DNA from 3 places in the Rahnella sp. EDr1-12 genome. Region 3 is predicted to be linked to each of the others. Evidence: predicted binding sites of a transcription regulator. Region 3 holds the regulator's gene; each other region holds the start of a gene.
The links. Region 3 encodes CRP, which controls carbon source genes, mostly activating them, when cyclic AMP is high. Its sites were predicted from a motif close to ATGTGANNNNNNTCACAT; they were not measured.
Positions count from the first base shown of each region.

Region 1: the regulator CRP is predicted to act here: its motif matches at 1,838-1,855, upstream of udp (uridine phosphorylase).
Region 2: the regulator CRP is predicted to act here: its motif matches at 1,222-1,239, upstream of rbsD (D-ribose pyranase).

Region 1 covers NZ_JBLZNY010000008.1:19,260-22,405, forward strand. The annotation lists gene rmuC (DNA recombination protein RmuC) at 1-103, opposite strand, end outside; gene ACO0U8_RS21780 (DedA family protein) at 261-809, opposite strand; gene udp (uridine phosphorylase) at 946-1,707, opposite strand; gene katE (catalase HPII) at 1,964-3,146, opposite strand, start outside.
Region 2 covers NZ_JBLZNY010000004.1:374,642-377,787, forward strand. The annotation lists gene kup (low affinity potassium transporter Kup) at 1-1,105, shown strand, start outside; gene rbsD (D-ribose pyranase) at 1,320-1,739, shown strand; gene rbsA (ribose ABC transporter ATP-binding protein RbsA) at 1,747-3,146, shown strand, end outside.
Region 3 covers NZ_JBLZNY010000004.1:34,775-37,920, reverse strand. The annotation lists gene ACO0U8_RS16905 (YccS/YhfK family putative transporter) at 1-975, opposite strand, end outside; gene crp (cAMP-activated global transcriptional regulator CRP) at 1,037-1,669, opposite strand; gene ACO0U8_RS16895 (OsmC family protein) at 2,032-2,439, shown strand; gene ACO0U8_RS16890 (hypothetical protein) at 2,793-3,146, opposite strand, start outside.

The sequences.
Region 1 (3,146 bases), on a different contig from region 3:
CGAACTCAGTTTGCTGTTGTTGCTGACGTAAACTGGCCACCAGCCAGCCCACAACTAAGCCGATTAACCCCGCGCCCAGGGCAGTCAGAATGCTGATATCCACACGTTTTCCCTCTTCAAATCACCTGCGGTCACGGTAATAGCAGGCTGTATGGATGTCCAGTCTATTTTCTGTTGCATCGCGCCTTTGCGGGATGCCTTCCAGAATGGAATTTCTCTGCATTTCCCCCCTTGCGACGGCCAAAGGCAGAGCGCAGGATTCACAACCAGCGGCTCAGCCATTGGATACCAAACGCACCCGGCGCAAGAATGCCGAAGGCCCAGATCAACGCCGAGCTGACGTTGGCAATCTGGAAATACTTTTGTGGCATACCGCAAATTCCGGCGACCAGTGGAACCACGGCGCGAAGCGGGCCAAAGAAACGGCCGATGAATGCACCCGGCATGCCCCATTTATCAAAAAAGGCATGGCCGCGAACTAACATTTGCGGATGGCGGGAGAATGGCCAGAAATTACCAACGCGATCCTGGTAATGGGCACCGACCCAATAGGAGAGCCAGTCGCCGAAGAACGCCCCGGCTGCCGCTGCCGCCCAAATGGGCCAGAAAGGAATACCGGTTTCGCCAATCAGTGCGCCGAGCCCGAGCAAAATGAAGGTTGCAGGAAGCAGCAATGACAGGAAAGCGAGCGACTCACCGAACGCCAGAAAGAAAACAATCGGCGCAGCCCATACCTGATGAGCGCGGATGAAAGTGGTGGTGTAATCAAGAATGTCGTTAACAGTCAAAAATGCAGTTCCTTTTTTCATGAAAGCGGAGGCGGAATGAAAGACAGTATTCCAGATTCACTATTAACATGACCTTAACAGATCACCGGCAATGGGCAAAAAAATGGGCCGCCAGAGGCAGCCCATCGGGGTGATATCTTGTTTGAGAACGGTAAAATCAGACCAGGCGGCGGGCGGCTTCTACCACGATCTTAACCGCGTGGCTTTCTGTCTTTTTCATGGTTTCTGCATCAGGAATTTCCTGCTGCGTACGGTTCACAATGACACCGGCAACCATACCTGCACGCAGGCCCTGGCTTGCACACATGGTCAGCAGGGTGGCAGATTCCATTTCATAGTTCATGACGCCCATTTCCTGCCACTCTTTCATCGATTCTTTAAAGCGACGAACCACGCGGCCAGAGTAAGTATCATAACGCTCCTGGCCTGGGTAGAAGGTGTCAGAAGACGCGGTCACGCCGATGTGAGTTTGTGCACCCACGGACTCAGCCGCAGCAACCAGCGCAGTGGTACAGGCGAAATCGGCCACTGCCGGGAATTCCATCGGTGCAAAGTGCAGGCTCGCGCCATCAAGGCGAACGGCGGCGGTGGTGACCAGCACGTCGCCCACACTGATGTGTGGCTGGATGGCACCGGTAGTACCGACGCGCAGGAAGGTACGGATGCCGAGCTGAGCCAGCTCCTCAACCGCGATAGAGGTGGAAGGACCCCCGATACCGGTTGAGCAGACAATCACAGATTTGCCGTCAAGCTCAGCGCGCCATGAGGTAAATTCGCGGTGGGAAGCCAGGCGAACCGGGTTCTCCATCAGTTTGGCAATCTTCTCAACGCGCTCAGGGTCGCCGGGTACAATCGCCAGCGTCGCGCCGTTTAAATCTTTTTTGGCCAGGCCAAGATGGAAAACTTCAGGCTGAGACATAACAAACTCCTCTGTGTGTAAGGTCATAAATTGGCAGGAGGAACACCCGGCAACTGTACTGAACATTGTGACGTTATTTCGTGATGGCCGTCACTATGATGTAACAACAAGAATAACGCATACATTTAATTTGTGATGTTAGTCACAAATTACAGCGCAAAAGACGAATTTTTAAACGGTCTGATTTCGTGGCAGGCATAAAAAAGCAGGCATTGCCTTATAACAAGGCTCTGCCTGCCGGGTGCGGGTTAACCTGTCAGGCAGGAACAGCATCTGCCGCAGCGCTGCGTGACCAGATCCGGTGTTTCGCTAAGTTTTTCACAAAGGCTTTCAGCAAGGCACCTTCCGCTTTTTCGCCTTCTATGATCCCCTCTTCCGCCACATCATCTTTAAGCCCCAGCAATGATTTGAAGCGTCGCGCATCACCGCTCAGGCCAATAACTTTCAGATGTTTATAGGCTTCAAGGACGTAATGCCGCGCATCCCCACTCATCAGCAATGCGTCGATATGCCCGTGCGGCACAATCACTGCGTCAACCGTGATCGACGGCGAACCGGCAAACGTGGCATCAATCGGCAATGTCGAACCATCATCGGCCGTGACCGTGCCTAAATGGCTGGCCAGCAGTTTAGGGTGAACGCCAACGGCCTGAAGCGCCTGCAAGGTTTCCAGCACATCCGCTGCATTGACACCGTCACCTAATAACAGCGCGACCTGCCGCCCTTTAATCACGCCTTTGCCACTGGCATACAGGCTGAGAGAAGGATCGCTTTCCAGACCATTTACCGGTTTTGGCGGTTTGATTTTCAGCGTGTCCGGCGAAAGCGTAATGCCGACATTTTTCGCCACTTGTTGGGCCAGAGACTGATCGACGCGGGCCAGTAAATCAACAACACGTTCGCGGATGTAAGGCCGCACAACTTTGGATAACTCAAACGAGAAAGCGCCTGCGATATGCTCCTGCTCCACCGGCGTCTGACTTAGCCAGAACAGGCGCGGCTGCGCATAAAACTCGGCAAACGATTCACTGCGCTGGCGGACTTTTTCCGCATCAATGCGTTCAGGATAGCTTTCAAACCCGCCGCCCGATGCTGCCGGAGGGGTTTCTCTCGGCCAGTTATTGTTAATGGAATTCGGCTCATAGTTCGCCGGATTGGTATCAACATCCTGGCGGTGCATGCCGTCACGCTGGAAATTGTGGTACGGGCAGGTTGGCCGGTTAATCGGAATTTCGTGGAAATTTGGCCCGCCAAGACGGCTGATTTGCGTATCGGTATACGAGAAAAGCCGCCCCTGCAACAACGGATCATTAGTGAAATCAATGCCCGGTACGACGTGGCCGGGGTGGAAGGCGACCTGCTCGGTTTCGGCAAAGTAGTTGTCCGGGTTACGGTTTAGCACCATCTTGCCAATAAGCTGCACCGGCACCAGTTTTTCC
Region 2 (3,146 bases), 340 kb from region 3:
GGTTCTGAACTATTTCGGTCAGGGCGCGCTGCTGCTTAAAAATCCGGAAGCGATCAAAAATCCCTTCTTCCTGCTGGCTCCTGACTGGGCGTTGATTCCGTTACTGGTTTTAGCCACGTTAGCGACCATTATCGCTTCTCAGGCGGTGATTTCCGGTGTGTTCTCCCTGACGCGTCAGGCTGTGCGACTGGGCTACTTACCGCCAATGCGCATCATCCACACCTCGGAAATGGAAGCGGGTCAGATTTACATCCCGGCCATAAACTGGTTGCTGTATTTCGCGGTGGTTATCGTTATCGCCAGCTTCGAGCACTCAAGCAATCTGGCGGCGGCGTACGGTATCGCCGTGACCGGCACCATGGTGCTGACCAGCATTCTCTCCTGCACGGTGGCGCTGAAAAACTGGCACTGGAAACCGTTCCTGGTGGGGATTTTGCTGATCGGTCTGCTGTTTATGGATATTCCACTGTTTGCCGCGAACGCCACGAAACTGTTCTCCGGTGGCTGGTTGCCGCTGACGCTCGGTTTGTGCATGTTTATCGTGATGACCACCTGGAAAAGCGAGCGCTTCCGTCTTATGCGCCGTATGAACGAACACGGGAATTCTCTCGAGGCAATGATCGCTTCTCTGGAGAAATCGCCGCCGGTTCGTGTTCCGGGCACCGCGGTCTACATGTCCCGTGCCATCAACGTCATTCCTTTTGCCTTACTGCACAACCTCAAGCACAACAAAGTGCTGCATGAGCGGGTGGTCTTGCTGACGCTGCGAACGGAAGATGCGCCTTATGTGCATAACGTCCGGCGCGTCACCATCGAGCAACTGTCGCCAACGTTCTGGCGGGTGGTGGCGAGTTACGGATTTAAAGAAACGCCGAATGTGGAAGAGATCTTCCATCGCTGCGGTCTGGAAGGGTTGCCGTGCCGGATGATGGAAACGTCGTTCTTTATGTCGCACGAATCGCTGATCCTGACCAAGCGTCCTTGGTATCTCTACTTCCGCGGTAAGCTGTTTATGGCCCTGAGCCGAAACGCCCTGCGCGCGCCAGATCAGTTTGAGATCCCGCCGAACCGCGTTATCGAACTGGGTACTCAGGTGGAAATCTGACGTTCACTTGAGTCTCTGACAGGGTACCTTCGGGTACCCTGTTTTGTTTGCGCGTAATCCTTTCTGAAACGACTAACTCAAATTGCCCTCTGATTTCTGAATCATTCAGCGAAACGTTTCGACGCTGATCACAATTCCATCACATCTTCGTTGCCTTGTGCGGACATTTTCATAAACTCATCCGTGAGCGAAACGTTTCGCTGTAGGAGTCAAAATGAAGAAGTCACCGCTGTTAAATGCCGAAATCTCAACTGTTATTGCCCGGTTAGGTCATACCGATCACCTGGTTATTGGCGATGCCGGACTTCCGGTGCCAGCAGCTTGCCAGCGCATCGATCTGGCGCTAACCCAGGGAGTTCCCACCTTTTTACAAGTCTTAGAGGTAGTGACACACGAGATGCAGGTTGAGCGGGCTATCCTCGCAGAGGAAATCCTCACGAAAAATCCTCAACTCCATGAAGCGTTACTCGCCCGATTGACACAACTCGAACAACACCAGGGAAACACCATTGCTTTGGATTACGTCAGTCATGAGGCATTCAAAGCGCAAACCGAAAAAAGTCGGGCTGTCATCCGCAGCGGGGAATGTTCGCCGTACGCGAATGTGATCCTGTGTGCCGGCGTAACCTTCTGAGGCCTTTATGCAACCTTTGCTGCAACTGACAGGGATTGATAAAGCCTTTCCCGGCGTAAAAGCACTTTCCGGCGCGGCGCTCAGCGTTTATCCGGGACGTGTTATGGCGCTGGTGGGTGAAAACGGCGCGGGTAAATCCACGATGATGAAAGTGCTGACCGGCATCTATCAAAAAGATGCCGGTTCAGTGCATTTCCTCGGAAAGGAAACGGTGTTTAACGGTCCGAAAGCGTCGCAGGAAGCCGGGATCGGTATTATCCATCAGGAATTAAACCTGATCCCTCAACTGACCATTGCCGAGAATATCTTCCTTGGCCGCGAGTTTGTGAACGGTTTTGGCCGCATCAACTGGAAAAAGATGTATGCCGAAGCCGATAAACTGCTGGCGCGCCTGAATCTGCGTTACAAAAGCAACCGGCTGGTGGGGGATTTATCCATCGGCGACCAGCAAATGGTCGAGATTGCCAAAGTGCTGAGCTTTGAATCCAAAGTCATCATTATGGATGAACCGACGGATGCCCTGACCGATACTGAAACCGCCTCTCTGTTCAGCGTCATTCGTGAGCTGAAAGCGGCTGGCTGCGGTGTGGTGTATATCTCCCACCGTATGAAAGAAATCTTTGAAATCTGCGACGACGTCACCGTTTTCCGCGACGGGCAGTTCATCGCTGAGCGTCCGGTCAGTTCGCTGGAGGAAGACACGCTGATTGAAATGATGGTTGGCCGTCGCCTCGAAGAACAATATCCCCGCATTAATCATGAACGCGGTGCGCTGCGTTTGCAGGTGCGTAATGTCAGCGGGCCCGGCGTGGATAACGTCAGCTTTGATCTGCACAGCGGCGAAATCCTCGGCGTTTCAGGGTTGATGGGTGCGGGTCGTACCGAACTGATGAAAATCCTGTATGGCGCGTTGCCGCGCAAAAGTGGCAACGTTTCACTGGATGGCCGCGAAGTGGTGACTCACTCACCGCAGGACGGGCTGGCGAACGGCATCGTTTACATTTCCGAAGACCGCAAACGTGATGGTTTAGTGCTTGGGATGTCAGTGAAAGAGAATATGTCGCTGACAGCGCTGCGTTATTTCAGCCACGGCGGCGGACGTCTCAAACATGCTGATGAACAACAGGCTGTCGGAGATTTCATTCGTCTCTTCAATATTAAAACGCCATCGATGATGCAGCCTATTGGCCTGCTCTCCGGTGGTAATCAGCAAAAAGTGGCGATTGCCCGCGGATTAATGACGCGGCCAAAAGTCCTGATCCTCGACGAACCGACGCGCGGCGTTGACGTCGGTGCAAAAAAAGAAATTTACCAGCTTATTAACCAGTTCAAGCGCGAAGGGCTAAGCATCATTTTGGTTTCCTCAGAAATGCCTGAAGTCATTGGCATGAGTGACCGGGTTCTGGT
Region 3 (3,146 bases):
GAAATGGTAATAACAGAACTGGCCGACCGGATTATCCGGATTGCGTGCGGCAATTTTCTCCAGCGCCGCCAGTTCGTTCGCCATGGTAAAACGCCCGGAAAGACGGTGGTAAAGAATGTCGTCAGCAATCACCCGCAGACGGGCTGAAATCACCTGAGCATTACGGCGGATCACCGCTTCCGCATGGCTCTCTTCCACCAACTTTTGCACTTCTTCCGGCTGATGCAGGCTGACGGTAATGTGCTCCTGCAAATCCAGCGCCACCTGAAAACGCTGAAACAGCCGCTTGTAGTGATGATGATGTCCGTGCTGCGGCAGCATGTGCAGCTGCTGATAAAGCAGGGCGATAAGATCGATGACCTGTTGCTGGCGCTTGAGCAGCGGCGGCAACGCGGTTTCAGGGTCGGTATGCTGCGTCAGCAGGCTGTATTTAGCTTCGAAATAATCCGCCAGTTGCAAATACAGCTGACTGAGGGTTTCGCGCATCGGTTGTTCTTTTGATATGCGAAACCACGCCCAGTTAAACAGGCCGTACCAGGCGGTGCCTGCGGCAAACAGCGCGGGTGCCTGCCACATCGGCCTGACGCCCACCATGCTCAGGGTAAAGATGGTCGCCACTAAAGCACCGGGCAACAGACGCGCATGGAGCGGGCTGATTTCGCCGGTGACGCCAAGTAATAATGCCAGCGACAGCATGATCAGCGGCAGCGGGAGGTGCCACCCGGTCAGCATCACTTGCAGCAGAATGCTGCCCAGCGCAAACAGAGCGCCACCAATAATGAGACGTTTGAAAAAGCGTTTGTGGGGAGTATCAAGACCGGCGACGTTACAGCAGGCAGGGCAGAGGGAAAACAACAGGCCCATTTGCAGATTCCCAAACAGCCAGCAGAGGCCGACCGGCAGACATAACACCAGCGTCTGACGCAGTGCATAGTTCACTTCGGGATGATAAAACAGCCTTCGCCATAGCGTCATGGATGAAGCTTAGCCCATAAAAAAGGCGCGACAGTAAGCTGTCGCGCCTTTTTTTGAGGGATTAACGTGTGCCGTAAACGACAATCGTTTTACCGTGTGCGGAGATCAGGCTCTGATCTTCCAGCATCTTGAGAATGCGGCCGACGGTTTCACGGGAGCAACCGACGATCTGACCGATTTCCTGGCGGGTAATTTTAATCTGCATCCCGTCCGGGTGGGTCATGGCATCTGGCTGTTTGGCCAGATTCAATAAGGTCTGAGCGATACGGCCCGTTACGTCGAGGAAAGCAAGGTTACCGACTTTCTCTGACGTCATTTGCAGACGGTTTGCCATCTGCGCGGAGAGGCGCATCAAAATGTCCGGGTTAACCTGAATCAGCTGGCGGAATTTTTTATAAGAAATTTCAGCCACTTCGCAGGCAGTTTTAGCACGTACCCAGGCACTGCGTTCCTGACCTTCTTCGAAGAGTCCCAGCTCGCCGATGAAGTCACCTTGGTTAAGGTAGGAAAGTATCATCTCTTTGCCTTCTTCATCTTTAATCAGGACGGCAACCGACCCTTTCACGATGTAGTACAGCGTTTCGGCTTTTTCACCCTGGTGAATCAGCGTACTTTTAGAAGGATACTTATGTATATGACAGTGAGACAGGAACCATTCAAGTGTCGGGTCTGTTTGTGGCTTGCCGAGAACCATTTGCTATTATCCTCTGTTATTATCGCTGCCCAAAATCACAGGGCTCAGAGTTCCCTGTACGGCGTCTGAATATTAATGCGCCCTATCAGCATGTAACTCACCAGAAATGCTGCAAGCGGATGTCGGAGTGAAACAGCCTGTTAATTGCTGTTATCACCTTGGGTTCTGTTCTTAAACCGCGAAAACCGTCACCGCAATTTACTGGAAAGTATGTTTCGGCTTTGTTTGTAACACAGGTTTGCAATGCTGTCTTGTGTTGTCTCGCTTCAGCATGATGGCGATCGGGTTACGTTGCCAGTTTTTAGGTGAAAGGGTACTCTGGGGTGAAAATTTGATGAATAAGAACGCCAGGAGATAAGCAAATGCACGCACGCGTAAAATGGGTGGAAGGTCTGACGTTTTTAGGTGAATCCGCGTCGGGTCATCAGGTTTTAATGGACGGGAATGCCGGTGATAAAGCACCGAGCCCGATGGAAATGTTGCTGATGTCCGCGGGTGGCTGTAGCGCGATCGACGTGGTGTCGATTTTGCAAAAAGGCCGCAGCGATGTCCGTGACTGTGAAGTGAAACTGACGTCAGAACGTCGCGAAGAAGTACCGCGTTTGTTCACACACATCAATCTGCACTTCATCGTCACCGGTAAAGACCTGACTGACAAGGTTGTGGAGCGCGCCGTCAGCCTGTCAGCTGAGAAATATTGTTCCGTTTCTCTGATGCTGGGCAAAGCCGCCTCGATCACCCACAGTTTCGAAGTGGTTAACGTCGAATAAGTCACGACCAGTCATACGTCTGGCAATGATGACGAAGTAAATCTAAAAATCGCCGCGCGGCAAAAATCCAGCCTGCCTTCGCGCTGTAGCGCGGCGAAATCCTCTGGACTGGCCAGAATTGAGGGTAGCGCCATTAAAACCCCGCCACTGATAAACGACTTAAAAACCATCGTTCGGCCTTGTCGGGTGGCGAAAGCCACGTTAACAAGTAGGGGTGTTGTGCGAGCTGAAGACGTGCGAAAGCGGCTGAGGGGGGGCAGCGACTAAGGATAATTAACACGGGAAATCAATGGGGGGTAGAACGTGAGGAAAGCCCGTACAGCCGACCGGGCTTTGTACTTCAGGAAGTAATATTACTTAACCTTGCGGGCGTTATCTGCTTTCCATTCTTCGTATGTCGCTTCAAGGATCCACAGACAGGTTGCTCCTTTGTCTGTTTCCAGCAGGGCCAGCCGGGTTCGTTGATAAAAGGTCTCTATCTCAGCCGATTGTTTGTTAATGGGTCCCATGCAAACAAGGTCTGTTCCAACGAGATGAGGCCAGTCCTGAGAATCCAGCACGACCAGAGCCTTCAGCGCGCCTTCAGTGTTACTCGATAGTGCAGACGATAACGCGTCTTCGAGCGCTTGCGACTGCTGCACGTTCGCAACTTTGGCGAGTTCAGGGGCTTTATCGAGCCAGGGTTGTTCTCCGGCAGCAATTCCCGC